Regions from separate parts of the Acerihabitans sp. genome, predicted to be linked through region 1. Evidence: predicted binding sites of a transcription regulator. Region 1 holds the regulator's gene; each other region holds the start of a gene.

Region 1 (3,149 bases):
TTTTGACTGCAGCGGCCTGATTTATTACGCTTATAAAGATGTGGTGCGCATCCATATGCCGCGCACCGCCAATGAAATGTATCACCTGCGCGACGCGGCGCCGGTCAAGAAAGATGACCTGGAAAGCGGGGACCTGGTTTTTTTCCATATTTCCAATCGCGGCGCGGCCGATCATGTCGGCGTTTATCTCGGCAACGGGCGTTTTATCCAGTCCCCCCGGACCGGCAGCGATATTCGCATCAGCTATCTGAGTGAAGATTATTGGCAGGACCATTACGTTGGCGCCCGCCGGGTGGTCACGCCGAAAAATATACGCTGATACCCTGTATAAAAAAGAGGAGCCCAGGCTCCTCTTTTTTATACACCCAACCGAAGTGCAATCAGTTCATCACCGCGGTAAAGCTGAAGGCGATTATCACCAACAGCGAGAACACCGTGGTCAGTAACGACATTTTTAAATCGCTATCCATTCTGTCTCCTTAGAAGTAAGCCAAGGCGCCGGTTCTAACCACCGCGACCCCATGTAGTTATGCTCAGTTTGCCATAGCGGCGCGCAAAAAGCTTGCGCCCGGGCTGACGTCTTGACATATAACGCTTTCACTTTAGCCCGGGATCAAGGAAAATTAACGGTTAATTCCATAGCGTCGTAAAGTGCTTGCGCCTTCGACAGATATTTTAGCCAGGGCGTACGGGAGTATTCAAGGCATGGCAACCATCAAAGATGTGGCAAAACGCGCTAATGTATCCACCACCACCGTTTCGCACGTCATCAATAAAACCCGTTTTGTTGCGCAGGATACAAAACTCGCCGTAATGGACGCCATAAAACAGCTACATTACTCACCCAGCGCCGTGGCGCGCAGCCTGAAGGTTAATCGCACCAAATCCATCGGCCTGCTCGCCAGCACCAGCGAAGCGCCTTATTTTGCCGAAATTATTGAAGCGATTGAACACCACTGCTTTGCCCGCGGTTATACCCTTATATTATGCAATTCCCACAACGATCTGGAAAAACAGCGCGCCTACCTGGCGATGCTGGCGCAAAAACGCGTCGACGGGCTGTTGGTGATGTGCGCCGAGTATCCTGAAGCGCTGCTGGATATGCTGGAAGAATACCGGCATATTCCCATGGTGGTCATGGATTGGGGCGAGGCCCGCCGTGATTTTACCGACGCCATCATCGATAACGCCTTTGCCGGCGGGTATATGGCGACGCGATATCTGCTCGAACGCGGGCATCGCGCCATCGGCGCCATACCCGGCCAGCTGGCGCGCAACACCGGCGGCGGGCGCCACCGCGGCTACCTGCATGCCATGAAGGAAGCCGGCATCCCGTTAAACGATCGCTGGATAGTACAAGGCAATTTCGAACCGGAATCCGGCTACCTGGCGATGAAGCAAATCCTGGCGCAAACGCCGCGCCCCACCGCGGTATTTTGCGGCGGCGACATCATGGCCATGGGCGCGCTGTGCGCCATCAATGAAATGGGCCTGAGCGTGCCTCGGGATATTTCTTTAATTGGTTACGACAATGTGCGCAATTCGTGCTTTTTCAGTCCGGCACTGACCACCATCCATCAGCCTAAAGAGGATTTGGGCGAGGCTGCGCTGACCATGCTGCTCGACCGGATAACCAGCAAGCGCGAGGACGCCCACACCATCGAAGTGCATCCGTCGCTGATTGAACGTCACTCGGTAGCCGACGGTCCCTTCCCCGCTTAAGCCCTGCCGCCAGGCTTTTCAACGGCGGGCGGGCGCCTATCTCTTTTTTGTAAAGCGCCGTCCGCCGTGGACACAAGAATTTTCATATATCGATCTCTGTGCAAACAGTTATTGTTTCAGAATGAAATCATTAAGTTATACTATGAAATACATTAGCGCGTTAGCTATTGTCTAAATTCAGATGCAGGCTTATACTCAATATCGTTAACAATTATAACGAGTTGTCTAATTATTTTGTATAAAAGTATGTCGTGTTTTCCAACATGACATCACCCTTTTTATAAAGCGCCCGGCTAAGTGGCAGTCTATGGTTTACTTTATATTCCTCTGTTGATGGTGGTACCTCAGACACCACGGATAACCGTGGATTCTTATAAAGCCCGCAGGCAGGGTGAATGCTTTTCCTGACGGGGCATTACAGAAGAAAGGTGATGGAGAAGCTATGAGTTCCTCGTGCGTTGAAGACCTGAGCTTTCATGATAATGATTGGTACCGTATCGTCCATGAATTGCTCGCGCAGGCCGGTATTGAACTTAATGGTTCAAGACCTTTTGATCTGCGAATCAAGAATCCAGGATTTTTTAAGCGTGTATTGCAAGACGGTTCTTTAGGATTGGGCGAGAGCTACATGGACGGCTGGTGGGAATGCGAACGACTTGACATCTTTTTCCAGCGGGTTCTTAAGGCGGGGCTGGAGAACAAGCTTCCGCATCATCTTAAGGATACCCTACGGATTGCCGCCGCCCGGCTGATGAATCTCCAGTCGCGCAAGCGGGCCTGGATTGTTGGCAAAGAACATTATGATTTGGGTAATGATCTGTTTGAAATGATGCTGGATCCCTATATGCAATACTCCTGCGGCTACTGGAACAAGGCGACCACCCTTGTGCAGGCGCAACAGGATAAGCTGAAGATGATCTGCGAAAAGCTACAGTTGCGTCCCGGCATGACGCTGCTCGACGTCGGCTGCGGCTGGGGTGGGCTTGCCGCCTATGCGGCGGAAAATTATGGCGTTTCGGTACAGGGCGTTACGATTTCCGCCGAGCAGCAAAAGCTGGCGCAAACCCGCTGCGAAGGACTGGACGTCACGATTTTACTGCGCGACTATCGCGATCTGGATATGCAGTTTGATCGCATTGTTTCGGTCGGGATGTTCGAACACGTCGGCCCCAAAAATTACGCCACTTATTTCGACGTGATCGATCGCAACCTGAAACGGGACGGTCTGTTCCTGCTGCATACCATCGGCTCGAATATCACCGACATGAATGTCGACCCCTGGATAGATAAATATATTTTCCCCAACGGTTGCCTGCCGTCGGTGCAGCAGATTGCCCATGCCAGCGAAAGACATTTCGTGATGGAGGACTGGCATAACTTCGGCTCTGATTACGATAAAACGCTTATGGCCTGGTATGAACGTTTTA
Region 2 (3,149 bases), on a different contig from region 1:
AGCGGCCAGGACGCCCTGCGCCTGCTGGCGCGGGAGAAAATCGATCTGGTGATAAGCGACCTGCGCATGGATGAAATGGACGGTCTGGCGCTGTTCGGCGAGATCCAGCGCCACCAGCCCGGCATGCCGGTGATTATCCTCACCGCCCACGGTTCGATACCCGATGCGGTGGCCGCCACGCAAAAAGGGGTGTTCAGTTTCCTGACCAAGCCCGTGGACCGGGATGCCTTATACCAGGCTATCGACCATGCGCTGCAGCTGTCCATGCCGGCCGGCGACGACAGCTGGCGCGAGTCCATCGTCACCCGCAGCCCGATCATGCTGCGGCTGCTGGAGCAGGCCAAAATGGTGGCGCAGTCGGATGTCAGCGTCTTGATCAATGGCCAGAGCGGCACCGGCAAGGAGATTTTGGCGCAGGCGATCCATGCCGCCAGTCCCAGGGCCAAGCATCCCTTTATCGCCATCAACTGCGGCGCGCTGCCGGAACAGCTGCTGGAGTCGGAACTGTTCGGCCATGCCAAAGGCGCGTTTACCGGCGCGGTCAGCAGCCGGGAAGGACTGTTCCAGGCGGCGGCGGGCGGGACGCTGTTCCTTGACGAGATCGGCGATATGCCGCTCTCCCTGCAGGTCAAGCTGCTGCGCGTCCTGCAGGAGCGCAAAGTGCGTCCGCTCGGCAGTAATTGGGATGTGGATATCGACGTCAGGATCATTTCCGCCACTCATCGCGATCTGCCCAAGGTAATGGCCGGGGGCGAGTTTCGCGAAGATCTCTATTACCGCCTGAACGTGGTGAGCCTGAAACTGCCGGCGCTGCACGAGCGGGCCGAGGATATCCCGGTGCTGGCCAATCACCTGCTGCGGGCGGCGGCGCTGCGCCATAAGCCGTTTGTGCGCAGCTTTTCCATCGACGCCATGAAACGCCTGATGGCGGCCAGCTGGCCGGGTAATGTACGTCAGCTGGTTAACGTGATAGAACAGTGTGTGGCCCTGACGTCGGCCCCGGTCATCAGCGAAGCGCTGGTGGAGCAGGCGCTGGAGGGGGAGAATACCGTCCTGCCGACGTTTGTTGAGGCCAGGTTGCAGTTTGAATTACATTATCTGCGTAAATTATTGCAGATCACTAAAGGTAATGTTACCCAGGCGGCACGCATGGCCGGCCGTAACCGCACTGAATTCTATAAGCTTTTGTCGCGCCACGAGCTGGACGCTAACGACTTTAAAGCCTAAGTCGGCTCTCTTTTACCCAGCCCGGCGGTAAGCGTCGCCGGCTGCCTGAAAAAGGTTTTAAGATGAAAAAAATCGATGCAATTATCAAACCCTTTAAATTAGACGATGTGCGCGAGGCGTTGGCGGAAGTCGGCATCACCGGCATGACGGTCACCGAGGTCAAAGGCTTTGGCCGTCAGAAAGGCCATACCGAGCTTTATCGCGGCGCGGAATATATGGTGGATTTTCTGCCCAAGGTGAAAATCGAGCTGGTGGTGGCTGACGATATCGTCGACAGCTGCGTTGATACCATTATGCATACCGCGCAGACCGGCAAAATCGGCGACGGTAAGATTTTCGTTTTCGACGTGGCGCGCGTCGTGCGTATTCGCACCGGCGAGCAGGACGAAGAAGCGATTTGATCCCCGCCGGTATTCCCGCGCCCGCGGCTTGCGCCGCAGGGCGGGCTAACCCGTGTTCATGAAAAAATTCCCCACCGGCATGAAAAAATATCCCGATCCCAGCCCGGCCCGCGCGCGTGCTCCATTGCGGGCGGGCGGGAAGGGAATCGTTTGCTTAAAAACCGGCGCGGGCTCTATCGGAGCAGGGGCAAAAAAGTTTACACTATTGGCATAGTCACAACGGATCCCCACAGTCTATTTTTCACCATGCAGCTATGCCAGCTGAGCCAGGAGAAGCGGATGTTAAAGCGTGATATGAACATTGCAGATTATGATGCCGAATTATGGCAGGCAATGGAGCAGGAAGTGGTGCGCCAGGAAGAGCACATTGAACTGATTGCCTCGGAAAACTACACCAGTCCGCGCGTCATGCAGGCACAAGGTTCGCAGTTGACCAATAAATATGCCGAAGGCTATCCGGGCAAGCGTTATTACGGCGGCTGTGAATTCGTTGATATCGTCGAACAACTGGCCATCGATCGCGCCAAGGAACTGTTCGGCGCCGATTACGCCAACGTGCAGCCGCATTCCGGCTCGCAGGCCAACTTTGCCGTGTACACCGCGCTGCTTGCGCCCGGCGATACGGTATTGGGCATGAACCTGGCCCACGGCGGCCACCTGACCCATGGTTCGCCGGTCAACTTCTCCGGCAAGCTGTACAACATTATCCCTTACGGTATCGATGCCAGCGGCCATATCGATTACACGGAGCTGGCGCAACTGGCCGAGACCCATAAACCGAAGATGATTATCGGCGGTTTTTCCGCCTACTCAGGCGTTGTCGACTGGGCGAAAATGCGTGAAATCGCCGATCGGGTGGGTGCCTACCTGTTTGTCGACATGGCCCATGTGGCCGGCCTGGTTGCCGCCGATGTCTATCCGAACCCGGTGCCGCACGCCCATGTGGTGACCACCACCACCCATAAAACCCTGGCCGGTCCGCGCGGCGGCCTGATCCTGGCCAAGGGCGGCAGCGAAGAGCTGTACAAGAAGCTGAATTCAGCCGTGTTCCCCGGTGGGCAGGGCGGGCCGTTGATGCATGTGATTGCCGGCAAGGCGGTGGCGTTGAAAGAGGCGATGGAGCCGGCGTTCCGTATTTACCAGCAGCAGGTGGCCAAGAACGCCAAGGCCATGGTGGCGGTGTTCCTGGAACGCGGCTACAGCATTGTTTCCGGTGGTACCGATAACCATTTGTTCCTGGTGGATTTGGTAAACAAAAACCTGACCGGTAAAGAAGCCGACGCCGCGCTGGGCCGCGCCAATATCACCGTGAATAAAAACACCGTGCCGAACGATCCGAAAAGCCCGTTTGTGACCTCCGGTGTGCGTATCGGCACGCCGGCGGTGACCCGGCGCGGTTTTAGCGAGCAGGATGTGCGTGAACTGGCCGGCTGGATTTGCGATATTCTGGACAGCATCAGCGATGAAGCGGTTATCGAGCGCACCAAAAAGAAAGTGCTGGAGATTTGCGCGCGTTATCCG
Region 3 (3,149 bases), on a different contig from region 1:
AATCCAGCCGATGCCGGCCACCTTGACGATTAACGCCACCAGGCAAAACAGCGCGCCGCAGGCGATAAATCCGCCCAGCGCCGCTTCATAGCCCATCGGCAGCAACAGCAGCACCGGCGAAATAAAGGCAAAGCTCGACCCCAGGTATGCCGGGATTTTGCCCTTGCAGATGAACAGGTACAGCAACGTGCCGATGCCGTTGAACAGCAGCACGGTGGCCGGATTGATCTTAAATAAAATCGGTACCAGCACCGTGGCGCCGAACATGGCGAACAGATGCTGAAAACTGAGCGGAATGGTTTGCAGTAACGGCGGGCGTTCATCAACACCAATGGCGCGACGGGTCATGTTGGGTTTCCTTAAAGTGATAAGCAAAAAAAAGCCGGCCTGCCGGCCGGCTTGATTTTATTTGGTGCCGAAGAGTTTATCGCCCGCGTCGCCGAGGCCCGGCATGATATAGCCATGCTCGTTAAGCCCCTTGTCGATGGCGGCGGTGTACAGCTCGACATCGGGATGGGCTTTTTCCAACGCCGCGATACCTTCCGGCGCCGCCACCAGCACCAATATCTTGATGCTCTTGCAGCCGGCTTTTTTCAGCAAATCAATGGTGGCGATCATCGAGCCGCCGGTGGCCAGCATCGGGTCCACCACCAGCGCCATGCGCTCGTCAATGCTCGAGGCCAGCTTCTGGAAATAGGGCACCGGCTCCAGGGTGGTCTCATCCCGATACATGCCGACCACGCTGATGCGCGCGCTGGGCACGTTTTCCAGCACGCCGTCCATCATGCCCAGACCCGCGCGCAGGATGGGCACCACGGTTATCTTTTTACCCTTGATTTGTTCAATTTCCACCGGACCGCACCATCCTTCGATGGTGACCTTTTCAGTTTCAAGATCGGCGGTTGCTACGTAGGTCAGTAAACTTCCCACTTCCGAGGCCAATTCACGAAAACGCTTGGTGCTGATATCATTTTCACGCATCAAACCTAACTTATGTTTAACAAGCGGGTGCTTTACCTCAACGATCTTCATCATTATTCTCCCCAAGTAGCATTAATTGCGCAAAAAAATCGCGAGATTATAACCCCTTTTTTTTGCCGGGCCATATGAAAATAGCTGATCCTGATCAACCGTGACGCGAAATAAACGCTGGACAATAAAAGCCGGGGGCGTTTGACGACACCACTCGCAAACGATTGCTCACGCTGTTAGAATTGCCAGCGCCAGAATACAAGCCAACATACCATCTCCGTGGGGATCTTGCAGTGACCGATAAAACCTCTCTCAGCTATAAAGACGCAGGCGTGGATATTGATGCCGGCAACGCCTTGGTAGACCGCATCAAAGGTGTGGTAAAACAGACAACACGCCCGGAAGTCATGGGCGGGCTGGGTGGGTTCGGCGCGCTGTGCGCGCTGCCGCAGAAATATCGCGAGCCCATCCTGGTGTCGGGCACCGACGGCGTCGGCACCAAACTGCGTCTGGCGATGGATTTAAAACGTCACGATACCATCGGCATCGACCTGGTGGCGATGTGTGTCAACGATCTGGTGGTACAGGGCGCCGAGCCGCTGTTTTTCCTGGATTATTTCGCCACCGGCAAACTGGACGTGGACACCGCGGCGGCGGTGATTACCGGCATCGCCGAGGGCTGTAAACAGTCCGGCTGCGCCCTGGTCGGCGGCGAAACGGCGGAAATGCCCGGCATGTATCATGGCGAGGATTATGATGTGGCGGGTTTTTGCGTCGGCGTGGTGGAAAAGTCGGACATCATCGACGGCAGTAAGGTGAAGGCCGGCGATACGCTGTTGGCCCTGGCCTCCAGCGGTCCTCACTCCAACGGTTATTCGCTGGTGCGTAAAATTCTCGCGTTCAGCCACACCGATCCGCTGACCACCCAGCTCGCCGGCAAGCCCCTGGCCGACCATCTGCTCGAACCGACGCGCATTTACGTCAAGGCGCTGCTCACACTTATCGCCCAAACCGAGATCCATGCCATCGCCCACCTCACCGGCGGCGGCTTCTGGGAAAATATCCCGCGGGTATTGCCGGCCGACACCCAGGCCGTGGTCGACGAAGGGAGTTGGCAATGGCCGGCGGTATTCGGCTGGCTGCAGCAGGCCGGCAACGTCAGCAGCCATGAAATGTACCGCACCTTTAACTGCGGCGTCGGCATGATTTTGGTGGTGCCCGCGCACAGCGCCGATCGGGCGCTGTCGCTGCTGGCCGATCTGGGCGAAACCGCCTGGAAACTGGGTGAAATCCAGGCATTGAACGGCGACGAACGGGTGATTATTCGTTAATGAAAAAACTGGTGGTGCTGATCTCGGGCGAGGGCAGCAATCTTCAGGCGGTCATCGACGCCTGCCGGCAGGGAAGAATACCGGCGCGGGTGGCGGCGGTATTCAGCAACCGGGCCGACGCGTTCGGACTCACGCGCGCGGCCAGGGCCGATGTGCCCGCCCACGCGCTGTCGCCGGGCGATTATCCCGATCGCGCCGCGTTTGACCGCGCGTTATCGCACGCCATCGACCGCTATCAGCCGGACGCGGTGATCCTGGCCGGCTATATGCGCATCCTGTCGCCGGAATTTGTCGGCCGCTACGCCGGGCGGATGCTGAATATCCACCCTTCCCTGCTGCCGTTGTATCCGGGCCTGCATACCCATCGCCAGGCGTTGGCCAATGGCGACGACGTGCACGGCACCTCGGTGCATTTCGTCACGGAACAGCTGGATGGCGGCCCGGTTATCCTGCAGGCTAAAGTGCCCATCTTTGCCGATGACGCCGAGGCCGATCTTATCGCCCGCATCAAAACCCAGGAACATGACATTTATCCATTGGTGATAGGCTGGCTGCTGGACGGACGGCTGGCGTTAAACGACAACGCCGCCTGGCTGGACGGCGGCCTCCTGCCGCCCGCCGGCTACGCGGCCGAATGAACGCCGGCTGAAGCCGGCGCGGCCGGCCGGTAAGCGCGCCGGGCGAACTAGCGCAGGCGGCCGGTAATATATTCCTCCGTCTTACGCTGCGCCGGCGAGGTGAACAGCCTGTCGGTGGCGGCATACTCCACCAGCCGGCCCTGGTGGATAAAGGCGGTATAATCCGATACCCGCGCCGCCTGCTGCATGTTGTGGGTCACCAGCACCA
Region 4 (3,149 bases), on a different contig from region 1:
CTCTGGGTGGATAATATTTCACTCGACCTGAACAGCCATGAAGTGACGCTGGACGGCAAGAATATCGAACTGACGCCGAAGGAATTCGCCATTCTTTCCCGGCTGATGCTGCGGGCGGGACACCGGATCCACCGCGAAATCCTCCATCAGGATCTCTACAATTGGGATGACGATCCCTCATCCAACTCCCTTGAGGTCCATATCCACAACCTGCGGGCGAAAATCGGCAAAGACCGCATCCGCACCCTGCGCGGGTTCGGCTACCTGCTGACCAAATCCGCCGCGGACGCGCCGTCTTGAAAGCCGCCGCCAACGGCCCGATGACCAGTATGCGCTGGCGCCTTATCGTGGTGCTGGGCATTATCCTGCTCTGCTGCCAGCTGATTACCGTCATCTGGCTGTGGCATGAAAGCAAAGAGCAAATCGACCTGCTGGTCAACCACACCCTGGCGGAAAACGTGCGCAACGAGCACGTCAACCAGGAAATACGCGAGGCCATCGCCGCGCTCAGCGTGCCGTCGCTGATGATGATTATCTTCACGCTGTTGTTCTGTTTCCAGGCGGTGAACTGGATAACCCTGCCGCTGTCCCGCCTGCAGGACGCGCTTGGCGCGCGCGGCGCGGAAAACTTCGCGCCGCTGCCGGAACACGGCAATATCCGCGAGGTGATAGCCGTTACCCGCAGCCTGAACCAGCTGTTGTTCCGCCTTAACGCCACCCTGCAGCAGGACCGGCAGTTCACCTCGGATGTGGCCCATGAACTGCGCACACCGCTGTCAGGCATCCGGCTGCACCTGGAAGTACAGGAGAAACAGTACGGCATCGACTGCCAGCCGCTTATCGAGCGGGTGGACAATATGTCCTATACCGTCGAGCAGTTGCTGCTGCTGGCGCGCATCCGCCACGATTTTTCCTCCGGTCACTACCAGACGGTCCGGTTCCGGGACGATGTGGTCATCCCGCAGCAATGCGAACTGAACGAGATGGTGGAACAGCGCGGACAGCGGCTGCAATGGGGCCTTCCGGAAACGGAGATTGTATTCCAGGGCAACGCCGTCCTGATGCGCCTGTTGCTGCGCAACCTGGTGGAAAACGCCCATCGCTATAGCCCGGCGGACAGCGTCATCGGCGTGGAACTCAGGCAGGACGGCGCTAACGGCATCTGGCTGCAGGTTTCCGACGAAGGGCCGGGCGTCGACCCGGCGAAAGCGGTGGAACTGACCCGGGAATTCGTGCGCATGGATCAGCGTTATAACGGCATCGGCCTGGGACTGAGCATCGTCACCCGCATCGCGCAGCTGCATAACGGCCGCTTCGAGCTGGTCAACCGCGACGACCGTTCCGGCACCATCGCCCGGCTCTACCTGGGCGGGCCGGGGTAGGCGGCCATAAGCCATCCACCGCGGGCCGTTAATCGGATTGCCCGGACGCCGGCGCCTGGACGCGGCATCGCTTCCCTGGTGCCAAAAAAACCGCCGCCGCGATAAATACGCGTGATTTCGTGGTACGATGGCCGTAGATAAAAAAAAAGCCCGCCCTTAGTTACAACATCCACTAATCTCCCCCTCGCTTATGATTCCAATGCCGCCAACGCGTCAGAGTTCGCCCGCCAGGAGATATGCCTCACCTACGCCCATCGCTTATCATTCCAACCCGGCCATCGCCTCCCGGTTCGCCCGCCAGGCAATATTTCCCTTATGGATGTAAACGGTTTCGGTCCTGTGACCTGATTCACGCTGTGTTAAGGCTAAACCGGTTAGGATAGCGTCTTATGTTTCATAAGTGTTATGACAATCAGGAGCGTCAGGAGGGCATGATCCATCAATGCCCGCCGGTTTGGTCGAGATAGCCTGGGCGAAAAGCACCATTAACAGGGGATGAAATGATCACTATTCGTGATGTGGCGCGGTTGGCCGGAGTATCGGTGGCGACGGTGTCACGGGTATTAAACGACAGCGCTATCGCCAGCAAGGAAGCCCGCGACAAGGTGATGAAAGCGGTCAAGGAGCTGGGCTACCGCCCTAACGCCAACGCGCAGGCGCTGGCCACGCAAATCAGCGATACCATCGGCGTGGTGGTGATGGACGTATCCGATCCGTTTTTCGGCGCCCTGGTGAAAGCGGTGGACACCGTGGCGCAGCGGCATAAAAAAAATGTATTGATTAACAACAGTTATCATCAGGCGGACAAAGAGCGCCATGCCATTGAAGTGCTGATCCGCCAGCGCTGCAGCGCGCTGGTGGTCCATGCCAAAATTCTCTCCGACGAGGAGATGATCCCCTTTATGGTGCGCGAGCCGGGCATGGTATTGATTAACCGCATACTGCCGGGCTTTGAGCACCGCTGCGTGGGACTGGATAACGTCAGCGGCGCTCTGATGGCCACGCGTACCCTGTTAAAGCAGGGGCACCGGCAGATAGGCTATATCGGCTCTAACCATCCCATCGAGGATGAGCGGCAGCGACGCCAGGGTTACCTCCAGGCCATGGCGGAAGAGGGCATCGCGCCGCCGCAAAGCTGGCAGGCGTTCTGCTCGCCGGACCTGCAGGGCGGCGAAGAGGGCATGGTGGAGCTGCTGGGGCGCAACCAGCAGCTGACGGCGGTGTTCGTCTATAATGACGGCATGGCGGTCGGGGCGCTGGCGACCCTGAAAGAAAACGGTATCGCGGTACCGACGCAGTTTTCGGTGGTGGGGTTTGACGATATTCCCATTTCCCGCTACACCAGCCCCAACCTCACCACCGTGCGCTATCCCATATTCGCCATGGCGGTCGCGGCCACCGAACTGGCGCTTCTTGGCACGGCGGGCAAAATCGACCAGCAGCAAACGCATCTTTTTATGCCGACGCTGGTGCGGCGTCATTCCGTGGCGCCGTGGAAAAATGTGGCGGCGATCGCGTCGTCTTCAGAAGATGAGATGTAACCGCTTCCAAACTGTGAGAATATTCACAGTTTCTTAACATTGATCCCTCTATGCTTATGGTGTTATTCCCTCACAATGCTATCAGGTCAACATTGCGGGGGCTTTTCGTACATGGACGTCGGTGAAGCCAGGGAAGGAATTTGTCTGCCTTTGAGTAAACCTACATATTTCCGGAGAAACTAATGAATAAGAAGGCATTAACCCTTACCGCTCTGGCAACCGGCCT

Evidence for each region. The regulator PurR, encoded in region 1, represses purine synthesis genes. The targets are predictions, from matches to a motif close to CANGCAAACGTTTGCNTG.
Region 2: glyA (serine hydroxymethyltransferase) is a predicted target of PurR. The motif match lies at 1,768-1,785, and genes of this name have one in related genera.
Region 3: purM (phosphoribosylformylglycinamidine cyclo-ligase) is a predicted target of PurR. The motif match lies at 1,186-1,203, and genes of this name have one in related genera.
Region 4: galS (HTH-type transcriptional regulator GalS) is a predicted target of PurR. The motif match lies at 1,701-1,718, and genes of this name have one in related genera.

Annotation. Positions count from the first base shown of each region.
Region 1 is NZ_DASWOM010000047.1:5,127-8,275, reverse strand. Features, by position in the region: gene VGC33_RS08330 (C40 family peptidase) at 1-319, shown strand, start outside; gene cydH (cytochrome bd-I oxidase subunit CydH) at 381-470, opposite strand; gene purR (HTH-type transcriptional repressor PurR) at 706-1,722, shown strand; gene cfa (cyclopropane fatty acyl phospholipid synthase) at 2,165-3,149, shown strand, end outside.
Region 2 is NZ_DASWOM010000115.1:23,060-26,208, forward strand. Features, by position in the region: gene glrR (two-component system response regulator GlrR) at 1-1,227, shown strand, start outside; gene glnB (nitrogen regulatory protein P-II) at 1,290-1,628, shown strand; gene glyA (serine hydroxymethyltransferase) at 1,908-3,149, shown strand, end outside.
Region 3 is NZ_DASWOM010000004.1:19,343-22,491, forward strand. Features, by position in the region: gene uraA (uracil permease) at 1-348, opposite strand, end outside; gene upp (uracil phosphoribosyltransferase) at 406-1,032, opposite strand; gene purM (phosphoribosylformylglycinamidine cyclo-ligase) at 1,266-2,303, shown strand; gene purN (phosphoribosylglycinamide formyltransferase) at 2,303-2,941, shown strand; gene pstB (phosphate ABC transporter ATP-binding protein PstB) at 2,989-3,149, opposite strand, start outside.
Region 4 is NZ_DASWOM010000021.1:7,187-10,335, forward strand. Features, by position in the region: gene pmrA (two-component system response regulator PmrA) at 1-300, shown strand, start outside; gene pmrB (two-component system sensor histidine kinase PmrB) at 297-1,382, shown strand; gene galS (HTH-type transcriptional regulator GalS) at 1,883-2,923, shown strand; gene mglB (galactose/glucose ABC transporter substrate-binding protein MglB) at 3,106-3,149, shown strand, end outside.